DNA from 4 places in the Marinomonas sp. ef1 genome. Region 4 is predicted to be linked to each of the others. Evidence: predicted binding sites of a transcription regulator. Region 4 holds the regulator's gene; each other region holds the start of a gene.

Evidence for each region. The regulator FliA, encoded in region 4, starts transcription of late flagellar genes. The targets are predictions, from matches to a motif close to CTAAAGTTNNNNNNNNNNCNGCCGATA.
Region 1: a site for FliA is predicted at 3,898-3,924, ahead of flgM (flagellar biosynthesis anti-sigma factor FlgM). Genes of this name have one in related genera too.
Region 2: a site for FliA is predicted at 1,235-1,261, ahead of CCS02_RS19165 (flagellin N-terminal helical domain-containing protein). Genes of this name have one in related genera too.
Region 3: a site for FliA is predicted at 4,341-4,367, ahead of CCS02_RS19160 (flagellin N-terminal helical domain-containing protein). Genes of this name have one in related genera too.

Annotation. Positions count from the first base shown of each region.
Region 1 covers NZ_NHTT01000011.1:3,990-9,782, reverse strand. The annotation lists gene CCS02_RS15495 (anthranilate synthase component II) at 1-446, shown strand, start outside; gene trpD (anthranilate phosphoribosyltransferase) at 470-1,510, shown strand; gene trpC (indole-3-glycerol phosphate synthase TrpC) at 1,530-2,345, shown strand; gene CCS02_RS15480 (OsmC family protein) at 2,389-2,796, shown strand; tRNA gene CCS02_RS15475 (tRNA-Arg) at 2,872-2,947, opposite strand; gene CCS02_RS15470 (flagella synthesis protein FlgN) at 3,029-3,508, opposite strand; gene flgM (flagellar biosynthesis anti-sigma factor FlgM) at 3,546-3,860, opposite strand; gene flgA (flagellar basal body P-ring formation chaperone FlgA) at 3,973-4,665, opposite strand; gene CCS02_RS15455 (chemotaxis protein CheV) at 4,806-5,735, shown strand; gene CCS02_RS15450 (CheR family methyltransferase) at 5,792-5,793, shown strand, end outside.
Region 2 covers NZ_NHTT01000017.1:54,981-60,773, forward strand. The annotation lists gene CCS02_RS19165 (flagellin N-terminal helical domain-containing protein) at 1,314-2,198, shown strand; gene CCS02_RS19170 (flagellar protein FlaG) at 2,263-2,685, shown strand; gene fliD (flagellar filament capping protein FliD) at 2,719-4,359, shown strand; gene fliS (flagellar export chaperone FliS) at 4,401-4,835, shown strand; gene CCS02_RS19185 (hypothetical protein) at 4,835-5,128, shown strand; gene CCS02_RS19190 (motility associated factor glycosyltransferase family protein) at 5,118-5,793, shown strand, end outside.
Region 3 covers NZ_NHTT01000017.1:49,058-54,850, forward strand. The annotation lists gene flgK (flagellar hook-associated protein FlgK) at 1-1,136, shown strand, start outside; gene flgL (flagellar hook-associated protein FlgL) at 1,141-2,451, shown strand; gene CCS02_RS19150 (HD-GYP domain-containing protein) at 2,474-4,024, shown strand; gene CCS02_RS19160 (flagellin N-terminal helical domain-containing protein) at 4,450-5,334, shown strand.
Region 4 covers NZ_NHTT01000021.1:29,006-34,798, reverse strand. The annotation lists gene CCS02_RS20455 (chemotaxis protein CheA) at 1-302, opposite strand, end outside; gene CCS02_RS20450 (protein phosphatase CheZ) at 315-1,103, opposite strand; gene CCS02_RS20445 (chemotaxis response regulator CheY) at 1,113-1,493, opposite strand; gene CCS02_RS20440 (RNA polymerase sigma factor FliA) at 1,548-2,285, opposite strand; gene flhF (flagellar biosynthesis protein FlhF) at 2,382-3,665, opposite strand; gene flhA (flagellar biosynthesis protein FlhA) at 3,767-5,793, opposite strand, start outside.

The DNA of each region.
Region 1 (5,793 bases), on a different contig from region 4:
CGCATTTAGTGATTTCACCGGGGCCTTGCACACCTAACGAAGCGGGGATTTCTCTGGCTGCAATCACGACATTTGCAGGGAAAATTCCAATATTGGGTATTTGCTTAGGCCATCAAAGTATTGGTCAGGTCTTTGGTGGAGAGGTAATTCGTGCTAAAAATGTCATGCATGGTAAAACCTCGTTAATTTATCACCAAAATACCTCTGTGTTTTCTGGCTTGCCAAACCCGCAGACTGCAACACGCTACCATTCCTTGGTCGTTTCAGCAGACTCATTGCCTGATTGCCTAGAAGTAACCGCTTGGAGTCAAAATGCAGAGGGTGATAGAGAGGAAATTATGGGAATTCGACATAAAACACTTGCCGTTGAAGGGGTGCAATTTCATCCTGAGTCGATTCTGACTGAAGCAGGTCATGCTTTATTGGCCAATTTCTTAACACGATAGTTTTAATACGATAGGAGAGGCTGGTGGATATTCAAAAGGCGATTGCTGCTGTTGTTGAACGCCAAGATTTGAGCGGCGACGAGATGCAAATAGTGATGCATGACATCATGACGGGAAAAGCCACGCCAGCACAGATAGGCGGATTTTTAATTGGCCTAAGAATGAAAGGTGAGACGGTCGAAGAAATTACCGCTGCGGCGCAGGTGATGCGAGAGTTATCGAGCAAGGTACATTTGGATCTTGAACATGTGGTTGATACATGCGGCACTGGCGGTGATGGTGGCAACTTGTTTAACGTATCTACAGCGTCTGCGTTTGTTGTTGCTTCAGCGGGGGGGAAGGTTGCTAAACACGGCGGGCGTTCCGTGTCTTCGAAATCCGGTAGTGCAGATGTGCTGGAGCAAGCGGGTATTTACCTTGGTCTTGATGCTGTGCAGGTTTGCCGATGTGTTGAAGAGATAGGTTTAGGTTTTATGTTTGCGCCTAATCATCATTCAGCTATGAAATATGCAGTTGGTCCTCGTAAGGAAATGGCTACTCGAACCATTTTTAATTTGCTTGGTCCATTGACTAACCCTGCTAATGCAAAATGTCAGGTCATGGGGGTTTTTCATCAGAAGTGGGTTCGTCCTATTGCTGAAGTATTGAAAGCTCTGGGTAGTGAGCATGTTATGGTTGTTCACTCTGAAGATGGCTTAGATGAGATTAGTATCGCTGCACCAACTTATGTGGCGGAGTTAAAAAATGGTGAAATTTTAGAGTATAAAATTTCACCAGAAGATTTTGGCATTCCATTGCAATCTATTGATACGATTCAAGCTGCTGATGCATCTGAAAGCCTTGCTTTAGTAAAAATGGCACTGGATGGTAAGGGGAAAATAAACCCTGCCAGGGATATTGTTGCTTTAAATGCTGGCGCGGCGATTTATGTTTCAGGTATTGCTGATACTTTAGCAGAAGGTGTGAATATTGCGGAAGATGTGATTGGCGGTGGTACAGCCAAAGTCAAGATGTCTGAATTAGCTAGTTTCACGCGTTGTTTTATGAGTCCTGACTCACTGTAATTATAGGAGCAGTAACCTAATGCAAATAGAAACACCGACAATTTTAAAGAAGATTGTAGCGCGAAAGTATGAAGAAATTACCGAACGTAAATCTCATACACCGTATGGAAATTTAGAGGTTGCAGCGTCTGTAGCTAATGTTCATAACGCCCCTCGTGGTTTTGCTCATGCATTAAGACATCAAATAGCTATCGGTAAATCTGGTGTTATTGCTGAAATTAAGCAAGCTTCCCCTAGTAAAGGTGTATTGCGCGAGCCTTTTATCCCAACTGACATTGCTAGATCCTACGAAAGATCAGGTGCGGCTTGTTTGTCTGTTCTAACAGACAGTGATTTCTTTAAAGGTCATGAAGATTATCTAGTTGAGGCTCGTGCAGCATGTAAGTTACCTGTTATTCGCAAGGATTTCATTGTCGATGAGTATCAGGTGCTAGAAGCTAGGGCGATTGGTGCAGACTGTGTTTTATTGATTGCTGCGTGCCTAAGTGGTGATAAATTGCGAGAGCTAGATCAAATTGCTCGTGATCTTGGTATGGATGTTTTGGTAGAGGTACATAATCGTCCAGAGTTGGATTTGGCTTTGGAATATACTCAGACTGAATTGCTTGGTATCAATAACCGAAATCTTCATACCTTTGAGCTTAGTTTAGATCATACGTTTGAATTGATGGACAGTGTGCCTTCCGACCGCTTGATTGTTACAGAAAGCGGGATTCATACTCGTGATGATGTGGCCTTGATGAGGCAAAAAGGTATTCATGCGTTTTTGGTTGGCGAGGCTTTTATGCGCGCCGATGACCCAGGTGAAAAATTGGCTGAGTTGTTCCAGTCGTAATGATGATAGTTTCAGTCATGACAGAATCAAGTAAGGTTGAATGATGAAGACAAATGTTAGTTGGCAAGAAGATGTGCATTTTACCGCTGAAACCGGTTCTGGTTTTAAAGTGGAAATCGATGGAAATCAAGTGGCCGGCCCAAGACCTATGGAGCTTTTGCTTGCAGGCTTGGGTGGTTGTACTTCTTATGATGTGGTTGGGATTTTAAAGAAATCTCGTCAAGATGTGGTTTCTTGTGTTGCTCAAATTGATGCTGATCGAGCTGATAGTGTCCCTGCGGTGTTTACTGAAATTCGAGTGCACTTTGTCGTTACTGGTCGTAACTTGAAGGAAAGTGTTGTTGCTCGAGCAGTTAAATTGTCTGCAGAAGAGTATTGCTCTGCTTCTCTAATGTTAGAGAGAGGTGGTGTGAAAATTGTTCATAGCTTTGAGGTGATTGAGGCGGAATAAGGTATTGCTTTATAAAAGTATTTAAAAAAAGAGCTAAGAGGCTCTTTTTTTAGTTTTTTGCAGTGCTTAATGTGTTGGTGTCCCCACCAGGACTCGAACCTGGAATAGCTGCTTAGGAGGCGGCCGGTATATCCTGTTTACCTATGAGGACGTGCTGCAAGTTGAGATTTATACATTAATTACGACTGAAATACAAATGACAACTAAGTATGATGTTGATTCTTATGGTTTTTTAAGCTCGGCCTAATGTATGTTTGCTGCTTATTGGGCGTGTAGAGCCTCTGGCTGTATAGACTTTGTTTTTGCTGCTATGGCCTTGGAGTAATTCGAAAAGATGCTTGTTACGCTTTTGTAAGGTGTTAAGGATTCGAGCGTTAGTGTTGTTTTGTGTTTTACATTTTTTGAGTAATGTTTCGCACTCTTGCATCAATAGGCGAACGTTGTCCATTGAGCTGTCTTGTAGGCTTAACCAGTTTTTGAATTCTGTTTCAGTAGGTTTTTTTCGGTCGACAATATCAAATTTAATGAGAATGTTGACTCTTTTCTCATTAAGCTGATTCATTTCATCAAGAAGGGTTTGTTTTTGCTCGGATAGGCTGATGATTACTTCGCTGTTCAGTTCCCCATAAGCTAAACGCTCTTCATCAAGAAGCGAAGAGAGTTTTTCTAATATCTCTTTGCTTCTGATAAATATAGGTGCGATAGGAATCATAAGACAAACCGTTTACAAACTGTATAGGAGTTACAGTCTAGAATAGCGAATCCATAGAAGCCATATTATTTGCTAGCTTCTGGGTATCTATTTTGTACTCGCCTGCTGCAATAGCGTTTTTAATTTGTTCCACTTTATCCATATCAACATCAGGTAAGCTGCTAATTTTAGACTGCTGACTTTGAAGAGTTTGTGCAGTGCCACTTAATTTCACGGTGTCTTCTGCCAATGTGCCACCGCTTTGAACTGAGCTTTGTTTGTCCGTTGCGCTATTTGTCGCATCATCTTTTTGCGATCGTTCACTTTTGTTGATCGTGCTCTGGTTTGATAGACCTGTAAAATGTATTGCCATTGGGTTTTCCGCCCTTTAATGATTTGCCTGTCTATGTTGTCGGCTGGGTCTATAAGAACTTTAATAAAAAGCCCCAGAAAAGAGTATTTATTCATTGCCGATCAGTCTGTACTCAATAGTTTACAAGAACCTCACTGTCAGTTACAACTTTGGCGTATATAATTCGTTCAGAACTTGTGTTTTTGACTCGAATTTGTTGGCCTTTGACACCATTTTCTAAAGCAACACCGTTCATTCGGACTATAATGGTACCACTGCTTGCTGTTATTAGTACTGAGTCGCCTTTTTTAACTAAGGTTGGCTGATTGGTTAGATCGTCAGTGATGACTGTGTTTATGCGCAAGTTGCGTGAAGCAATTAGGCCGTAAGGTGGTTTTTTTTTAGTGTAAACATGTCCTCTTAGGCTGGAAATGTCCACTTCTCCCACATCGGTGTTTGATTTGCTGATGGCTTGGCCTCGGTTGATTGGGGTGATGGTTTTTATTGCTGGAATCATTATGGACTGAGTTACTGGTACATAGGACTTCCAAGTTGGTGAGTCACAGCTGACTTCATAGTTTGTGCGTTTGGTAGCGTCTGGTCTTTGATTGTTGATCTGAATTGATTCGTTTTCACAATCAGGTAAGTAGTTGAGTGCGGCAAGATTGTTTAATGTGATGCTTATGGCTGCATCAGGGTATATTTCTGATAACCGAGGAATCTCTACTTGATTTATGTAGTGGTTAATTTGTTCTTCAGTCGTTATGGCAAATGTAAAACCAGTTTGGAAACAAATGAAGGCTATGCTTAGCCTTATGATTCGCATGATTTGTTCTCTTTGTTTATTATTACGTTATAAATAAGATAGTTAGTAAATTATTTGAATTCACTTTATCATTGGATGATACATTTTAACAATTTTGAGGTGATACCTCAGTATAATGTTTACACATTTTGGAGGCGTTTATGGCTGGAGTTCTGGATACTGTTAACCAACGTACACAGCTCGTAGGGGAAAATCGACTTGAATTGCTGTTGTTTCGCTTAAATGGTAAGCAAATTTATGGCATCAACGTTTTTAAAGTGAAAGAAGTGCTGCAGTGTCCTAAATTAACCACTATGCCTCATAGTTCTCCTGTGGTTAGAGGTGTTGCTCATATTCGTGGCGGTACTATTCCTATTTTAGATTTAGGACTGGCTACAGGTGCGAGTCCAATCGAAAATATTAGTCAATGTTTTGTGATTATTACTGAATATAATCGTCGAATTCAGGGTTTTTTAGTGCGTGGTGTAGAGCGCATTGTAAACATGAATTGGAGTGATATTCAGCCACCACCAAAAGGATTGTCGAATGATAATTACCTGACAGCCGTTTGTCAGGTTGACAAAGAAATGGTGGAGATTATTGATGTTGAGCAGATTCTTTCTGAAGTTGCTCCTACTCGTCAGGATATCTCAGAAGGTATTGTGAATGCTGGTGTGACAGAGAATGCACAAAAGCATCATATTCTTATCGTGGATGATTCTTCTGTTGCTCGTAAGCAGATTAAACGTTGTATGGAACAGGTTGGTTTTGCTACGACAGTTTTATGTGATGGTCGTGAAGCGCTTACTTATCTTCAAAATATGGTTGCAGAAGGTAAGGATGTAACTAAGGAGTTTTCTATGGTTATATCTGACATAGAGATGCCTGAGATGGATGGTTATACGTTAACAACTGCGATTCGTAATGATAGTCGGTTGCAAGATCTATTTATTCTTCTTCATACCTCTTTGAGTGGTGTGTTTAATGAAGCAATGGTTAAAAAAGTAGGAGCTGATGGCTTTTTGGCGAAGTTCCAACCAGATGAATTGGCTCGATTGGCTATAGAGACAGTGCAGGTGCAATCAGAGTAATGTTTAGGCCCTTTAATGGGGCTTTATTTATTGAACCTGTCACTTATGGAGTTTTAAT
Region 2 (5,793 bases), on a different contig from region 4:
ATTTTGAGGAGTTGAGATGGATGACAGATTTCTTTTTTAACCTTCTGAATAGATTGCGATTGTGAACGCGGCGTGGTCATTCACTGACACAAAAGTCGGTTTTCCAACCTATTTACATCAGGGAAAGCTTGTGGATAAAGAGTGGGCGAAATTTCGTTTTTCCAATCTTTCGAACGGCACAGCTGCGTCTTTTTTTGGCAAATTAAACGCGTTGATTTTGAGGAATTGAGTTTGATGACAGGTTTCTTTTTTTACCTTCCGAATAGATTGCAGTTGTGAACAAAGCGTGGTCATTCGTGGACGAAAAAGTCAGCTTTCTGACTTATTTACATATGGGAAAACCTGTGGCTGAAAAGGGGGGCAAAATTTCGGTTTTCGGATTTTTTGAACGGCACAGCTGCGTCTTTTTTTCCGCAGCCTTGATAGTCGGATTAAACGTATTGATTTTGAGGAATTGACGTTGATGGCAGTTTTCTTTTTTAACCTTCCGAATAGATTGCGGTCGTGAATGCAGTATGGTCATTTGTGGACGAAAAAGTCAGTTTTCTGAGCTATTTACATCAGGGAAAGCCTGTGGCTGAAGAGTGGGCAAAATTTCGGTTTTCGGATTTTTTGAACGGCACAGCTGCGTCTTTTTTTCCGCAGCCTTGATAGTCGGATTAAACGTATTGATTTTGAGGAATTGACGTTGATGGCAGTTTTCTTTTTTAACCTTCCGAATAGATTGCAGTTGTGAACACAGCTTGGTCATTCGTGGACGCAAAAGTAAGTTTTCTGACCTATTTACATCAGGGAAAGCCTATGGCTGAAAAAGCAGACGGAAAAATTGCCTATGGTTTTTTGAATAGCACAGTTGCGTCTTTTGTTAGTTTTTAAATGAGCTACGGGCGTTTTTTGTCTTGAATAGCTGCTGAAAGTAAGTGGCTTTTGGGGTGGCAATTTTTGGGCGCTTTTTAAGTGGAATATCATTTTTATGGTAGGTGGTTGCCGCTTTGGCTGGTGGAGATCGGATACATAGCGAAAGTTTTTCGTCAGCTTGCCTACCTAGAAAAGAATTTTAAAGGCACTTCAGGTGTGTTTTTTTGGATATTTAGGGCAAAAACACATTATTTTAAAAAAAAGTGCAAATAAATTTAATTGTTTTAAATTCATTTAAAAACAATTAGTTAGGCATTAATTTGCCGCAATATAGGATGTTTTTTTCCGTTAAAGGGAAAAAAAATTCCTAATTTGACTAAAGGTTTTCAGATTCTTGTCGAAAACCTTATACGATCTGCTTTTTTGCAGGATTTAATAAAACCTAGGAGGCTATGATGGCTCTTTATGTAAACACTAATACTTCATCTTTAAGTGCACAGCGCCAGCTAATGGGCTCAGCTAAATCTTTGGATACATCTTTTGAACGTTTGTCTTCTGGTTTACGTATTAACAGTGCTTCTGATGATGCGGCAGGTCTACTTATCTCTAACCGTTTAACCTCTCAGGTAAATGGCTTGAATCAGTCGGTTCGTAACGCCAACGATGGTATTTCTTTGTCTCAAACGGCAGAGGGTGCATTGGATGAAACAACAAACATGTTGCAGCGTATGCGTACGCTATCTATCCAGGCGTCAAACGGTTCAAACTCAGATAAAGATCGCGCGGCTATTCAACAAGAAGTTAGTCAGTTATCTACTGAAATTAACCGTATCGCTTCAGATACTACCTTCGGTGGTGAGAACTTATTGGATGGTACTTACACTGGTATTTTCCAGGTGGGTGCAGACTCTAACCAAACTATCAGCTTTAACTTAACTGACGGTGGCATTAACAACACAATCGATTATGCTGGTAATGGTGGTTTCACTATGTCTGGTCTGTCTAGTAGTTCAACTACTGCACAGGTTGACGTATCAACTGCTTCTGTATCTTCAATGGCTAATGCTCAGAGCATGGTTGACGTTCTAGACACTATGATTGCAGCAGTTGACTCAAAGCGTGCTGAATTGGGTGCTGTTCAAAACCGTTTTGGTTCTACAATTAGTAACTTGAGTAACATTACCGAAAACGTATCATCTGCTCGTGCTCGTGTACGTGATGCTGATTTTGCGGAAGAAACTGCTAAGCTAACAAGCTCTCAAATTCTTCAGCAAGCAAGTTCATCTATCTTGGCTCAAGCAAACCAACGTCCACAAACTGCTTTGTCTCTATTGGGTTAAGCATTATTGGTAGCGGAAAGCTGGGACATAGTCCCGGCTTTTGTCTATTTGGGGGAACTCTGATATGTCTATTAATGCCAGTGATTTTTCTAAGCAGGGTCTCAATTACTCTTTGAAGCCAGAACAGCGTGCCGCAGAAGATTTTGCCGCCTTACGCCAAGCAAATGCTAAAGTTGTACAAAATACAGCCGACATAAGCAGAGCAGATAAAGATAATCGAAATTCTGAATTTTTAAACTCTTCTGCGAAGGTGGAGCCTCATGATGTTGAGATCATGAATCAAAAAATGTCTCAATTAAATGTGCATTTAACCTTTGAAATTACAGAAGACAGAGCGCAAAATATCGTAAAAGTGTTAGATCAGACAACGGGTGATGTGGTACGCCAAATCCCTACAGAAGAGTTTCTTAAAATGTCTGATAGAATAGATGCTATTATGAGCCAACTAAGTGATATCAAGGGAACCTTGGTAAACAGTGAGGTCTGATAATAGATAATGTAGGTGTCAGGAGATAAAGTTATGTCGGTAGGCTCATTAGGTGCAGGGTCTGGTATTGATCTAGAGTCCCTTGTTAAGCAAATGGTGAGTGCTCAAAAAGACGCTAAAGTAAAACTTTATCAAGATAAAATTGATGGTTATGAGGCTGAACTGTCTGCATTAGGTAAAGTTGGCTCTGCTATTGATACTTTTAAATCTTCTGTCAAAGCTCTGAATGATGATGAGCTTTTTACTGGGCGTGATGCAAAAATCGCCCAAACAGAAGGTGAAGAAGTTATTGCTATTACTACAGATAGTACGGCTTCTAATGGTTCTTATGCTATTGATGTGAATCAGCTAGCAAAGGGTAGTCGAGTTATGTCGGCGCCTGGTACTTTTTCCTCCGCGGATGATGTTGTTACTAAACAAGATTCGCGACTTACCTTTAAAGCTGGTAGCAACGAGTTTTCTATTACCGTTGATGCTGGTACTACCTTATCCGAACTTCGTAACCAAATTAATACATCGGAAGATAACTTTGGTGTGTCTGCTAATTTAGTTGACGATGGTAACGGTAATCTATTCTTCACGGCTACATCTTCAATTCAGGGTGCTGCAAATACACTCAAAATTATCAATACTTCTGTTGTGAAAGACGAAGGTGGCAACATTATTGATAATCCTATTGAAGAAAATTCAGGTAACACGGTTGAGGATGCTCCAATTGAGGAACAATCTGAGCCAACTGTTGATGAAAAAGATGAGCTGGATTTAGCGGGTGACGATGTCGATTTTGCCAATGATGGGCCAATTCCTGCAGATGAAGAAAAAGATATAGCAGAATCAGATAGTGATCCTATTAGTGTAGATGCTAAAGGCTCAGACATTGCAGATAAAAAAGGTGCTTCTACACTTGCAGCCAATAATGGTGTTCTTAGTTTAGACAGTGTTTCGACCGAAGGAATATCGGCTGGTTTGTATACACCTTTGGGCGACGAAGCTCGCGATGCGATTATTACTGTAGACGGTATTCAGATTAGAAGCGATAACAATACTTTTGATACAGCTGTTGCTGGTTTGTCTATTGAGGCCTTGGCGCCGACAGATAAAACCACAAAGGTTGACATCAGTTTTGATCAGAAGACAGTACAAGAAACCATAGAAGAGTTTATTGCCTCTTACAATGATGTTATTGGGGTGCTACAAGCTAGCTCAGATAGAGGCGCTGTTTTAAATGGCAATAGCGTGGTCCGGAATTTGCAGTCCTCTTTATCTACTCAATTAATGAGTGGTCATGGTGATTCTGGAGTCTTTACTTCTATTTTCGATCTCGGTGTGAAAATGGATAACAAAGGTAAGCTTAGTTTTGATAATACTAAGTTTGATAATGCTATGAAAAAAGGCTATAGCGATATAGCGCCATTGATTGCTGGTGATAATGGTTTGGCACAGTCGTTAGAAAATCTACTTGATAACTACACTGGATCAAGCGGAATGACAAATTCATTAAAGGATTCGGTTCGTCGGTCGATAGATAGTACAGAAGGAGCATTAGAGTCTTATGAAGACCGCATGGTCAAATATGAAGATTCACTCCGTTCTAAATTTACAAGTTTAGATTCTCGTCTTGCAAATATGAACGCTCAAGGCGGCTATTTGAATTCTGTATTGGCAAAAATGTAAACTGTTTTAAATTGTAATACACGTATTAAATGGGGTTGTCTATGTACAAGAGTAAAGGGATCCAAGCCTACAGAAAGGACTCAATCAAGTCTGATTTAGCGTCGGCTGACCCTCATCGCGTCATTCAGCTCTTAATGCAAGGTGCGCTTGAAAAGCTAGCGTTAGGCAAAGGTTGTATCGAACGTTCAGACTGGGAAGGAAAAGCTGCAGCATTAACTCGCGCTAGTGAAATTATTAATGCGTTGAGAGATGCATTAGACCGTGATGTTAATCCAGAGCTTGTTGATAATCTTGAGTCACTTTACGAATACATGATAGTTCGTATCACTGAAGCAAGCATTGCAAAAGATACTGGAATTCTTGATCAGGTAATGGGCCTTATTTTGCAAATTAAAGGTGCTTGGGATCAAATATCTACAGCTGATAAGCAAGCTGCTTATGAAGGCCAGACCGAAGCCCGAGTTGGAGCGGTTTAATGTTTGATATGTCTCACTTAACTGAGTTGAGTGCCGCATTAGAACAAAGTGTTATTGATAAAGACGTAGAAAAAATACAGCTATTATGTGAAGAAAATGATGGCTTTATTCGCTCCATTAGACCACTTTCTACTCCAAAGGATAATGAGCGGATAAAGCACTTTATATTGATACATCAATCTGCTATTCAGTTTATTCGTGATGTTCATGCGGAAATGCAAAAACAACTTTACCAAACTAATAAAACTCGTAAGAGTGTCAATAAGTACAAAGGCGTGAAAAATGCAGAATGAGGAAAATTTATCCTCTATTGATCAGGCTGAAGCATTTGCTTCGTTGTTTGAAAGAGGTGCATCACGCCTCAAAGAGCATGATCAAGAGTTGACTGAGCGATACATCAGAAACATGAATATGTTTTCTCAGATAATGCCTCACATCTTTGAATCCTTTCAAGATTACCAACCTAAAAAACGTCATATTTACATGGAAGAAAGCGGTGAGCTTAATCTTTACCGTGAAGATGTTGGTGTGCCACTTTTTTCGAAAAATCCAAGAGCTCAGTCTGCCGAAAGAGTAAATAGAGCCTTTATTAAGCCTAATAAAACGGTATTAAATCTAGAGCGCACAGCAAATCACCCAAGCCGCCATGTGTACTACAGTAATAAAATACTAGACCAAGTTGAGCAACAATCCGCAGGACTAGAGCCACAAAGTGGTTGGCCTGAGTTTGTTGGATCGGCAATATTGTTTGGCGTGGAGTTTGGTTATCAGCTTGAAATGATTCTTGCTGAGCGCGAGATAAAACACCTTTATCTGTATGAATGTGATTTGGATTTTTTCTATTACTCATTGTTTGCTATTGAGTGGCAGAATATTTTAGAAATCTGTAACCGTGATGGTCGTACCATTCATTTCTTTTTAGGTGTGAGTCCTGAAGAATTTACCGAAAAGTACCTTC
Region 3 (5,793 bases), on a different contig from region 4:
AGTATTCGGGTCGTACTTTGGGCCAGCATGCTATTTCCATATCAGACGCTATGAACACCCAGAATGCTAAAGGGCTTGATGCGAATGGAAACTTTGGTAAAGATCTCTTTGCATTGGGGGCAATTAGTATTTACTCCAGTCCGGATAATACTAATAAACTATCTGATATTTCTGTCAGAGTCTCGGCAGGAGAAGCGTCTAAAATTACCACTAATACCTATGAACTTACTAGAACTGATGATGATAGATTTGCTATCACAAAATACGATTTAAACGGTAAGTCTGTTGGTCAATCTACTATCTTTGACCCATCAATTATGACACCTGATAGCAATGGCTATTACAAAGTCGCAGACTTGGGTTTAGATATTCGAGTCGGTGATTTTAATACGATTGATCATGATGACGTTTTTCGTTTTACCCCTACAGCGGGTGCTGCCGCAGGTTTAAGCTTACAGGCTAAAAATGGTGATGCTCTTGCACTTAGTGCGCCAGTGGGAGTATCGACGAACTCAGACAACTTATCGGATGCGAGAATATCTTTGTCTTTAGTGACGAATACTCGACCAGACTCATCGGCATTTGCATCAGATGGTTCTCTTTATCCGAGTGCGCCACATAAAATTTATTTTACATCACCTAGTTCGTATGTTGTTCGAGATGCTTCTGGTGTTGATATTGCAGCAGTGGACAACGTGCTTCAGTACACTAATTTGTTGGAGCAAGCTGGATTGGCAGGAGAGGCTGGGTTTGATGTGTCTGTTTCGTCTATGCCGCAACAAGGTGATGAGTTTTCTATTAGCACTGATGAAATGGGGCCATCCGATAACTTTAATGGATTGGCATTAATTGATTTGCAAAATCAGTCATTGGTGGAAGGTAAAGCAAGTTTAACCAAAGCATTCGCAGGTTTTATTTCCTATGTCGGAACGAAAACAGCAGAGGCGGCAGGTCATGCAGAATCTAGTGAAGTGATTATGAACGACAGTGTCAATCGTCGTGACAGATTGTCGGCGGTGAGCCTTGATGAGGAGGCGGTGAATCTTATGAAATATCAACAATCTTATTCTGCTTCCGCTCAAGTTGTCACAGCCGCTCGTACGACGTTTGAAACTTTGCTAGGGATTATGAGGTAAGTTTATGCGAGTGACGAATAATTTAATTTATGGTCAGTCGAGCAGAGCGATTGGTCAAGCAAATGAAAAAATTCTGAACGCCCAAGAGAAGATTTCGGCGCAAACTGACATTGTTAGACCGAGTGATAATCCTGTTGGCGCCAGTCAAATATTGATGTACGAAGGTAGTAATAATCGCCTGAAGCTCTTTGACGAATCTATGAAGATGGCTACGAGTCATCTTGAGTATCAAGAAGTGGCATTAGAAAGTTTGAATGATTCTATGGATGATATCCGTACACTCTTCATTCAAGCGCAAAATGATATTAACACCCAAGAAGATATTGATGCGATTGTCCAAGAAGTTGCTTTGATAACAGAATCTATGGCCGAGTTGATGAACTCAAAAAGTGCCGATGGAAACTATATTTTTGCGGGAACAGATACCCAAGGGCCACCGTTTATCTTAGACAGCCAAGGTCGTTATCAGTGGGCCGGCAATGAAGGGCAAAAGTACGCTCAAATTTCAGAAGATATGAAGATTCCTGTTTCAGACTCTGGGAAAAAACTCTTTCAAGATATTTGGACAAATCGAACTTTTTCAGCGCAAGCTTTGACTGGCGATGTAATGCTTTCTGCCAAAGTAGGAAACCAAGGCGATTTTAATCAGTTTATGGCGAATAATTATGATCCTGAAAATCCGTCTTCTAATATTTTTCGCCTAACAACTACTCCAATTATTGCTGCTGGTGCAACACCGCCGCCAGTTGACTCGACTAATCTTGGCTCAGATACTAAAGCGGATCAGGATAGGCGCAGAGCTTTTGATGGTACGCCAGGTTCATACAGTATCACCAATAATTTAGGTGAAGTGGTGTCTTCAGGCTTGTATACAGCTGGTAAGCCAATTAATTTTGGCGGTATGTCATTTCTTATGAAAGGCGAGCCTGGAGCAACGGCTGATGTTACCTTAGAGAAACCAAGACGTGACAATGTTTTGAATGAAATTAATGATACCTTGGCGGTGTTAAGTGATCGTAATTCGTCGTCTGAAGATCGAGAGCGTGCTTTTTCTGATGCCAATGCCAGCATTAATAATGCTCAACGTAAAGTAAGTGAAGGTCGTTCATCGGTTGGTGCGCGTTTGAATATCCTTCGTGATAGAGAGAGTTTTAGTTCTGCAAACCAATTATCTAATGCTGTTAGTCAAGACCGCATTGCTGGATTGGATATTGCTGCCGCTGCGACAGAATTGTCTATGAAAGAATCTGCACTCAGCGCTTCACAAAAGGTGTTTACTCGCATGAGTAATCTTTCTCTGTTTAATAAGATGTAAGCTCTAGGATATAAGGTAAAAGATGTCAGTATTTAAAATGGAGTCCTGTTTTGGGGCTGATATCAATGTTGGGTATTTTGATATGCATGAAATACTCGGTATCTTAGAAATTAAAGATAAGGTTGTTGGGAGTAAGCGTGTTCAAAGCCTTATAAAGCTCCATGGTAGAAAAGATAGAATTGTCGGTGTCGCTATGCGCCAACTGGCATTTGATTTATTACGTCCCACATTGGATTCTGAATTCCTTCCTTATGATCCGTATTTTTCTGACGGTAAATTGTTAAACAGCCGACGCGAGCGTCTTTATGATGCGCAAGAGCGATTTCTTATTTTGTGCATGTCTATTGCTAGCGGTCGATCTGTCAGAAGTCTTAAGAAGCTTAATCCGGATCTAAACACAAAAGAGTTACGTGGTAAGCATGCCCGAAGTCAAAGTCTTTTTCGCTACTTTAGACAAGAATTAAACGAGCAGACAAGAGAATATATCCTTAGTTACAAAGCTCGAATGGATAAAAGTGGTGAATTAATTAAAGAAGCTGCTACTGATGTCTCAAATTCGACCGTGGAAGTTGAGCAACAAACGCCAAAATCTGCGGCCCTTAAAAAAACGCCAGTAGAAAGTAAATTCATTCCTACTTCATTTGATGATGAAACGGCCACAGCGCTTAAAATATTTCAGGATGGGTATTCTTTACTGTCTACTCAGGTGGAGCGCTTTAAGCGTGGTGACCAGCTAGAAATGCTTGAGCTTATGAAGTTTTGCCGTCGACTTATTGAGTCGCATACTCGTAATAATTTTTCGCTAATGGCAATACGTCATATAAAAGATGCTTCAATTTATTTAGAACAGCATGCTATGGGTATGGCTGTGCTTGGTATTCATTTTGCCAAAGCAATGAAATTATCGAGTGCTTATGTTGAGGTGATTACGCTTGGCGCTTTGTTGTTTGATTTGGGGCGCTTTCGTTTGCCAATAGCCATGGTAACAAAAACCACAAAAATGACAGATAGCGAGTTTGATTTATTTCGTAAACATATTCAGTTCGGAGAGCAGATATTACAGAAATGTGATGGTGTACCTAAGGCTGTTTATCAGATGTTATCTGATCATCATGAAAAAATTGATGGCTCTGGCTACCCTTCGGGTAAACAAGATCAAGAGATTTCAGTCTATGGGAAAATAGCAGCAATAATTGATGCGTATGATGCAATGACATCTGAGCAACCACATAAACCTTCTATGGGGCCAATTAAAGCATGTCAGCAGATGCGTAAAGAGTCGGGTCTAGCATTCGATAAACAACTGCTTGCGGTCTTCTTAAAAAGCATTGGCAGTATTCCTGTTGGCTCTTGTGTGTCTTTATCTAACGGGCGTATTGGGTTCGTTTTGACATTGAATAAATCGTTCCAGCCTTCTTTAATTCGTCAGGTTTATAGTGCTACAAATAAGGCGTTTGTTGAAGCTTCTGATATTGAGTTAAATAAATCTGCTAACTTAAGGACAGAGGTGAGAATAGAAAAAGAGGTCGATCCGCAAATGTTTGGTTTGCAGTTTATTAATCATATCTCATAATCTTCACCGTTCACCGTTCACCGTTCACCGTTCACCGTTCACCGTTCACCGTTCACCGTTCACCGTTCACCGTTCACCGTTCACCGTTCACCGTTCACCGTTCACCGTTCACCGTTCACCGTTCACCGTTCACCGTTCACCGTTTAGCGAGAAATAGATCATTAGATGTCTATGTATCTTTTTATACCTTTTTTAAGTCTTTTTCGTGTTTTTCACTTTTATTCTTAAAGTTATTTACTCTGAGTTCGATAACTGTGGGTACCGCTTTTTTTGAGTTAAGAAAATGTAAGAAATTCAAAAAAAGTATAAAAAAATATTAAAGATCAGCGCCAAGGTGTCGATAACTTTAATAAGAGACAAAAACCAAATAACTAATTAAATCAAAAGGTTGTCTCGTTAAAAAAAATGTTTTTAGGAGAGAAAAAATGGCTTTATACGTAAATACTAATGTGTCCTCGCTGAATGCTCAGCGGTTACTTGCAAACTCTAGTCGAGACCTTGATACGTCATACCAACGCTTGTCATCTGGTCGTCGAATTAACAGCGCTGCAGATGATGCTGCGGGTCTTCAAATTTCAGATCGTTTGACCTCACAGATTAATGGTTTGAACCAATCTGTACGAAACGCAAACGATGGTATTTCTTTAGCTCAAACAGCTGAAGGTGCATTAGACGAAACGACAAGTATGCTACAACGCATGCGTACCTTGTCCATTCAGGCAGCAAACGGCTCAAACTCAGACAAAGACCGTGTCGCTCTACAGCAAGAGATGGGGCAATTGTCTAAAGAGATAAACCGAGTCGCCGCAACCACTACATTTGGTGGCGCGAACTTACTAGACGGTACTTATCAAGGTATTTTCCAAGTTGGTGCCGATGCCAACCAAACGATTAGTTTTACTTTGGAGTTTGGTGGCCCAAATAACTCTATTGATTATCAGGCCAATAATGGTTTTACCATGTCAGGTCTATCTAACCAGGCTCAAGCTCAGGTGGATGAAACATCCGCGTCTGTTTCGAGTATGGCGAATGCTCAAAGTATGATTTCCATTCTTGATAGTATGATTTCAGCGGTGGATTTTAAGCGAGCAGAGCTAGGTGCTGTACAAAACCGGTTTAGTTCTACAATTACTAACTTGAGTAACATTTCTGAAAACGTATCTTCGGCTCGTGCTCGAGTTCGAGATGCCGATTTTGCTCAAGAAACTGCCAATCTGACTAGCACGCAAATTTTGCAACAGGCAAGTAGTACTATTCTTGCTCAAGCAAATCAGCGCCCTCAGACTGCATTATCTTTATTAGGTAATTAATTTATACAAAATAGCATGATGTGAAGCGGCACTAGATTGCAGCTTTTGCAAACGATTCGAGTTTGTCTCGGAAAATGGGCTACTTCTCTCTCCTAGAGGTGCCTTTTATGCCGGGTGATTTTTTCACCCGGCTTTTTTTTGCCCAAATAGCGTGTTTTGTGTGCGTTTTGGGTGGTTTTGGGGGGAAGTTTTATGTGGTGTTGAGGCTTATGTCGCAGGCGATTATTGAGTAAACAGATCACGACATATGTGTTGTTTTGCTCTTGATCGGCTTTGAGATAGGCTTTTTTAATCAAGTCTTTTCAAGAGCTTGGATCGTTTTTAGTGAATATTGCAGCGATGTGTCTGTGTCTTAAATGCATTGCTGGGTCTTGCGAGAAACTATAGGTGATTTTACTAGGTTTTAGTAGCCAAGGCTCGCTGCTAAAAAATGAAGAGTACTGAATAGAACAGGCTCTA
Region 4 (5,793 bases):
TCATTTACAGCATCAAGAGCCTGTAAAACAATATCCATCAAATCAGAATCTATTTTACGCTGACCGTTTCTTAAAATATCAAAAACGTTTTCAGCATAATGGCAACAATCAACCAAAGCAGTTAATTGTAAAAATCCAGCACCACCTTTTACAGTGTGGAAACCACGAAAAATCGCGTTAAGCAGCTGCTTATCGTCTGGATTTTGCTCTAAATCTACCAGTTGTTCGGAAAGCTGCTCTAGAATTTCACCAGCTTCTACCAAAAAATCTTGTAGAATCTCTTCATCGACCTCGAAACTCATCCTCAGCTCCTTCTAGAAACCAAGACTTGATAGCAAGTCGTCTACTTCGTCTTGACTATTCAGTACTTCAGGGTTGTTTTGTTTATTAATAGCTGGGCCATGTCCACGAGTGTCATCGTGTTCAGACTCTTTCTCTTGGTGTTCAATCCCCGAGATACTATCAACGCGTCCAGCAACAGCAACGAGATGCACAAGTTTTTCTTCTACATCTCGAATTAAATCATTCACTCTAGCGATTACTTGACCCGTTAGGTCTTGATAACCTTGCTCTAGAAGAATTGTGTTGAGGTTTGAATGCAAGGTAGTGGCACTGTCATCAGCATAAGACAAAAAGACATCAATACGCTTATACAAGTCTCTAAACTCTTGAGGTGTTAAGTCTCGCTGAATTAAGCGACTCCAGTCTTTTCGCAGTTCCCTTGCCTGACTCTGTAATTCACTAGCCACAGGAACACTACTGTCCACCATGTCCATCGTTTTATTGGCAGCCGCACTAGTCGTTTCAATAACATAGTTCAGTCGATCAGAAGCATCAGTGATTTTAGTAGCAGAATCTTTTCCGCCTTCGCCGACAACTAAGTCAATTGAGTCAATCTGAAAATCACGAATAGCATCATGCAGACTTCGAGTTAAAAACCCCACTTCGTTATAAAAACTTTTATGACGAGCTTCACTTAACTCTTGGATGATTTTAATAGCACCACTGAAATCACCGACTTCAATGTGATTTAAAAGCTCTACAGCACCATCTTTTACTAGGTTTTCAAATTCCACTAGTCCAGATCCCAATACATTTGACATCTAATTTCCCTATTTGGCAGCGTCTATTCGTTCGAATATTTTCTCAATTTTTTCTTTGAGAGCCACCGCAGTAAAAGGCTTAACTACGTAACCGTTCACTCCAGCCTGAGCTGCAGCAATAATTTGGTCACGCTTTGCTTCTGCCGTTACCATAAGAACTGGAATGCTTTTCAACTTTTCATCAGCACGAACTGCACGAAGCAGCTCAATACCAGTCATGCCAGGCATATTCCAATCAGTAACAAGAAAATCAATTGTTCCAGCTTGAAGTATAGGCAACGCAGTTGTTCCATCATCAGCTTCAACTGTATTGGTAAACCCTAAATCCCGTAATAAGTTTTTAATGATTCGTCTCATTGTCGAGAAATCATCAACAATCAGGATCTTCATGTTTTTATCCAATGCAACCTCCACACCCCAAAGGTAATATTCCACAACTCATAATTAATCTCGCCAATCGCTTAATCGAGCTCGTAATCGCATAGCCGCTTGACTATGAATTTGACTGACTCTTGATTCACTGACGCCTAATACAGCACCAATTTCTTTCAAGTTGAGTTCTTCATTATAATAAAGAGACAAAACCAACTTTTCTCTTTCAGGTAAATCATCAATTTCTTTTGCTAATTGATTTTGAAAACCACCCTCCTCTACTAGCGAATAAGGTGCATTTTCTACCTCAGATTCAATACTGTCTAAATTATTTGTATCAGAGTCTAGCATTTCTTCATAGCTAAACAACTGGGTCGACATAGATGAATGAATCATTTCATGATATTCATCCATACTTATATTCATATGAGATGCCACTTCCATATCAGACACCTCTCGACCTAACTTGGCCTCTAATTCTTTAATCGCATTAGCAACAGCTCTTCCATTACGTCGAACAGAACGAGGTGCCCAATCAGTTTTTCGCACTTCATCCATGATGGAGCCGCGAATTCGAATACCTGCGTAAGTTTCAAAGCTAGCACCTTTAGTCGACTCAAACCGTTTATACGCCTCAATCAACCCCATCATGCCAGCTTGAATTAAATCATCGACATCCACGCTATCAGGCAAACGCGCTAATAGATGATAAGCAATTTTCTTTACCAAATACCCATACTGCTCAACAATCGCATCAATCGAAAGCGTCGCTTTTTTAGAGTAAGTGTTATATCCATTTTTGGTCTGCATAAAATAGTCTAAGCAACCTTTACCATTTAAGTTAGTTGCGCTAACTAACTGTACTACATAGTTTGGCGCAACGCTTTCAGTAATAACAAAATTTTACTAACTACCATACTTTAGTGACCCATAAAGCTGACTGTAATGTTCTGCAGTATATACAGCCCTACTAATCAAGTTATGCGCCCTAGCTGGCTCGATATCATCAGGAATTCTTTGTCCATCTGCTATATATACAACAGGAAGACCTTCCTCAATAACTACACTAATAGCCTCACCAAGTGAAGCAGATTCATCAAGTTTACTTAAAACACAGCCATCTAATTGAACTTGAGAATAAACATCTACAACTGTTTTTAATACTTGTCTTTGGCTTGTACATGGTAATACTAGTAATTTTTTAAGACTTGCTCGCGCACGCTTCATCATTAAAAGCTGTCGTTCAAGATTTGAATCTCTTGGGTTCATGCCTGCAGTATCAACAAGCACTAAAGAATAATTAGCGTATTTTGCTAATACTTCATTTAGATCTGAATATTCATTAACCACTTCAACTGGCACATTTAGAATACGGCCAAAAGTTCGTAATTGCTCATGCGCTGCAATACGATAGGTATCAGTAGTAATTAAAACAACACCCTCAGAACCATGTTTTAAAACATGCTGAGCAGCAATCTTACCAATCGTTGTTGTCTTCCCTACTCCGGTAGGCCCCATGAATGCTATGCAGCCTCTAAGTTCTGAAGAGCTAGAGCGAATAGGAATATAATCTGCCAAATGAGCCAACAACCGGTTCCAGTCATCTTCACGGCCTTTTAAATCAATATCGTCAATCAACCTAGAAACAACAAAATCTGATAAGCCTAGACCTTTTAATTTTTCGCGGGCACGTAGCTCAACTGCATTTTCTTTTGCTTCGGATCGGCTTTCATTTTGCTGACGCTGCTCGAGCATAGCTCGAACATTTTTCAACTCAAGTTCCATGTCTCGTAATTGCTTAGCACTATCACTATTGCGAATAGACAAAGCTTCCTCAACTGCAGGATCTTCTCTGTCACTTGACAAGGGTGGCATTTCAAACTGTGCTGTAGGACGTTTTTCAGAATATGAAGGTGAGGAAACCTGAGGCGGCGTCTGCTGCTTCGCTCTTTCTATGCGCTCTAAATAGTCAGCACTTGGGTCAACATATTGTTCAGAACGAGGCGCAGATGACCGTTTAGAAGTCATACTAGAAGGCAAGGATCCATCATAATCTAGAGCAGCAACTATTTCTATCTCACCGGTAGGCAGACGTTGATTTGACAAAATGACCGCATCAGGGCCTACAGCATCACGAACCTTCCGTATCGCTTGCCGCATGTCAGGTGCTCTAAACCGCCTAATTTGCATGAATAACTTAATCCTTCCAGTTTATTTTTCTTACAAATCCATAGCTTACCCGAAAGATTACAATAAATATAGATACAATCCATCACGTTAATAGGTAGATCTTATTGACCTATAACACCCACCACAGTAATGCGTTTATGATCTGGCACTTCTTGATATGAAAGCACTGACATATTCACCATACCATAACGCATAAAACGCGCCAACATAGGACGTATAGGCGCTGACACAATTAAGATAGGAGTATTTCCCATTGCTTCTTGCTGCTCTGCCGACTGCCGCAACGAAGCCTGCAACTGTTCGGCCATTTGCGGCTCTAAAATCAGTGCTTCTTCATTCTTAATACCAGACTGCTGACTTTGCTGAACAGTCTGCATAAGCATTTTTTCCAATTTAGGTTCTAGCGTTAACACAGGAATCTCTTCAACGCCATCCGCCAATGTCTGAATAATCAAGCGAGATAATGACGTCCGCACCGCCGCAGTCAATATCATTGGATCTTGAGTTTTCGGCTGCACTCCCATAATCGACTCCGCAATAGTTCGCATATCTCTTAAAGGAACACCTTCTATCAATAAGTTCTGCAACACCTTCAGAAGAACACTCAACGGTATAGTATTTGGCACCAATTCTTCAGCCAATTTAGGATTATATTGCTTCAACAAACTCAGCAACTGTTGAACCTCATCATGACCAATCAATTCATAGGCATGCTTATGCATAATCTGGTTAATATGAGTCGCAACCACAGTACTTACATCGACAACAGTATAGCCATAAGTTTGCGCCTGATCCCTTTTCTTAGGATCAATCCAGACCGCATCCAAACCAAACGATGGATCTTTACCCGCGATACCATCAATCGAGCCAAATACCTGCCCAGGATCGATTGCCAAATCTTTATCTGGATGAACTTCCGCCTCTGCCAAACTAACTCCCATAAGAGTTACCCGATAGGCATTCGGCATCAAATCTAAGTTATCTCGAATATGTACACTTGGTACTAAAAAACCCAAATCCTGCGACAGCTTTCGACGCACACCTTTGATTCTAGCTAACAACTCACCACCCTGAGTCTTATCCACCAAAGGTATCAAACGATAACCCACCTCTAAACCAAGCATATCAACCGGCGCAACATCATCCCAACTAAGATCTTTCACTTCTGCTGGCGCAAGATTATCAGAGGAAGTCTTACCGGTACTTTTTGGACCTGGTTTAGGCTTCTGTTTCTTTCTGTACTCAAGAAAATAAGCAAGACCACCCAAACAAGCCGCCAACGATAAGAAAGAAAAATGCGGCATACCTGGGACAATTCCCATAATAGTCATCACACCAGCAGCAACATATAAAGCCTTTGATGACCCAAACATCTGACGAACAATCTGGGAACCCATATCGCCCGTTTCATTAACACGGGTCACCATTATTGCTGCAGCAGTCGACAGCATTAAAGATGGGAGCTGAGCAACCAAGCCGTCACCAATAGTCAATAACGAATAACGCTCAATGGCTTCCGAGAACGAAAGATCATGCTGCGCCATACCAATGGATAAACCACCAATTATATTGATACCGAGAATAAGCAAACCAGCAACAGCATCCCCTTTTACGAATTTTGAGGCACCATCCATAGAACCATAAAACTCAGCTTCGGATGCAATTTCTATACGACGCTGCTTAGCCTGATCAGCATCGATCATGCCTGCATTCAAATCGGCATCAATGGCCATCTGCTTACCCGGCATAGCATCCAAGGTAAAGCGCGCACTTACTTCGGAGATACGACCAGCACCCTTTGTCACTACGGCAAAGTTGATGATCATCAAAATAGCAAACACAACAAAACCAACAACGTAGTTACCACCGATAACTACCTCGCCGAAGGCCTGAATCACCTTACCAGCAGCATCACCACCTTCATGACCATTCAACAAAACCACACGAGTAGACGCCACGTTAAGAGCCAACCTCATTAACGTAGACACCAACAAAACAGTGGGGAACACAGCAAAATCTAAAGGCCGCATTGAATAAATAGCAACCAATAAAACAACAATGGCCAAGGCAATATTAAAGGTAAAAAGAACGTCTAATAAAAAAGCGGGGATGGGTAAGATCATCATCG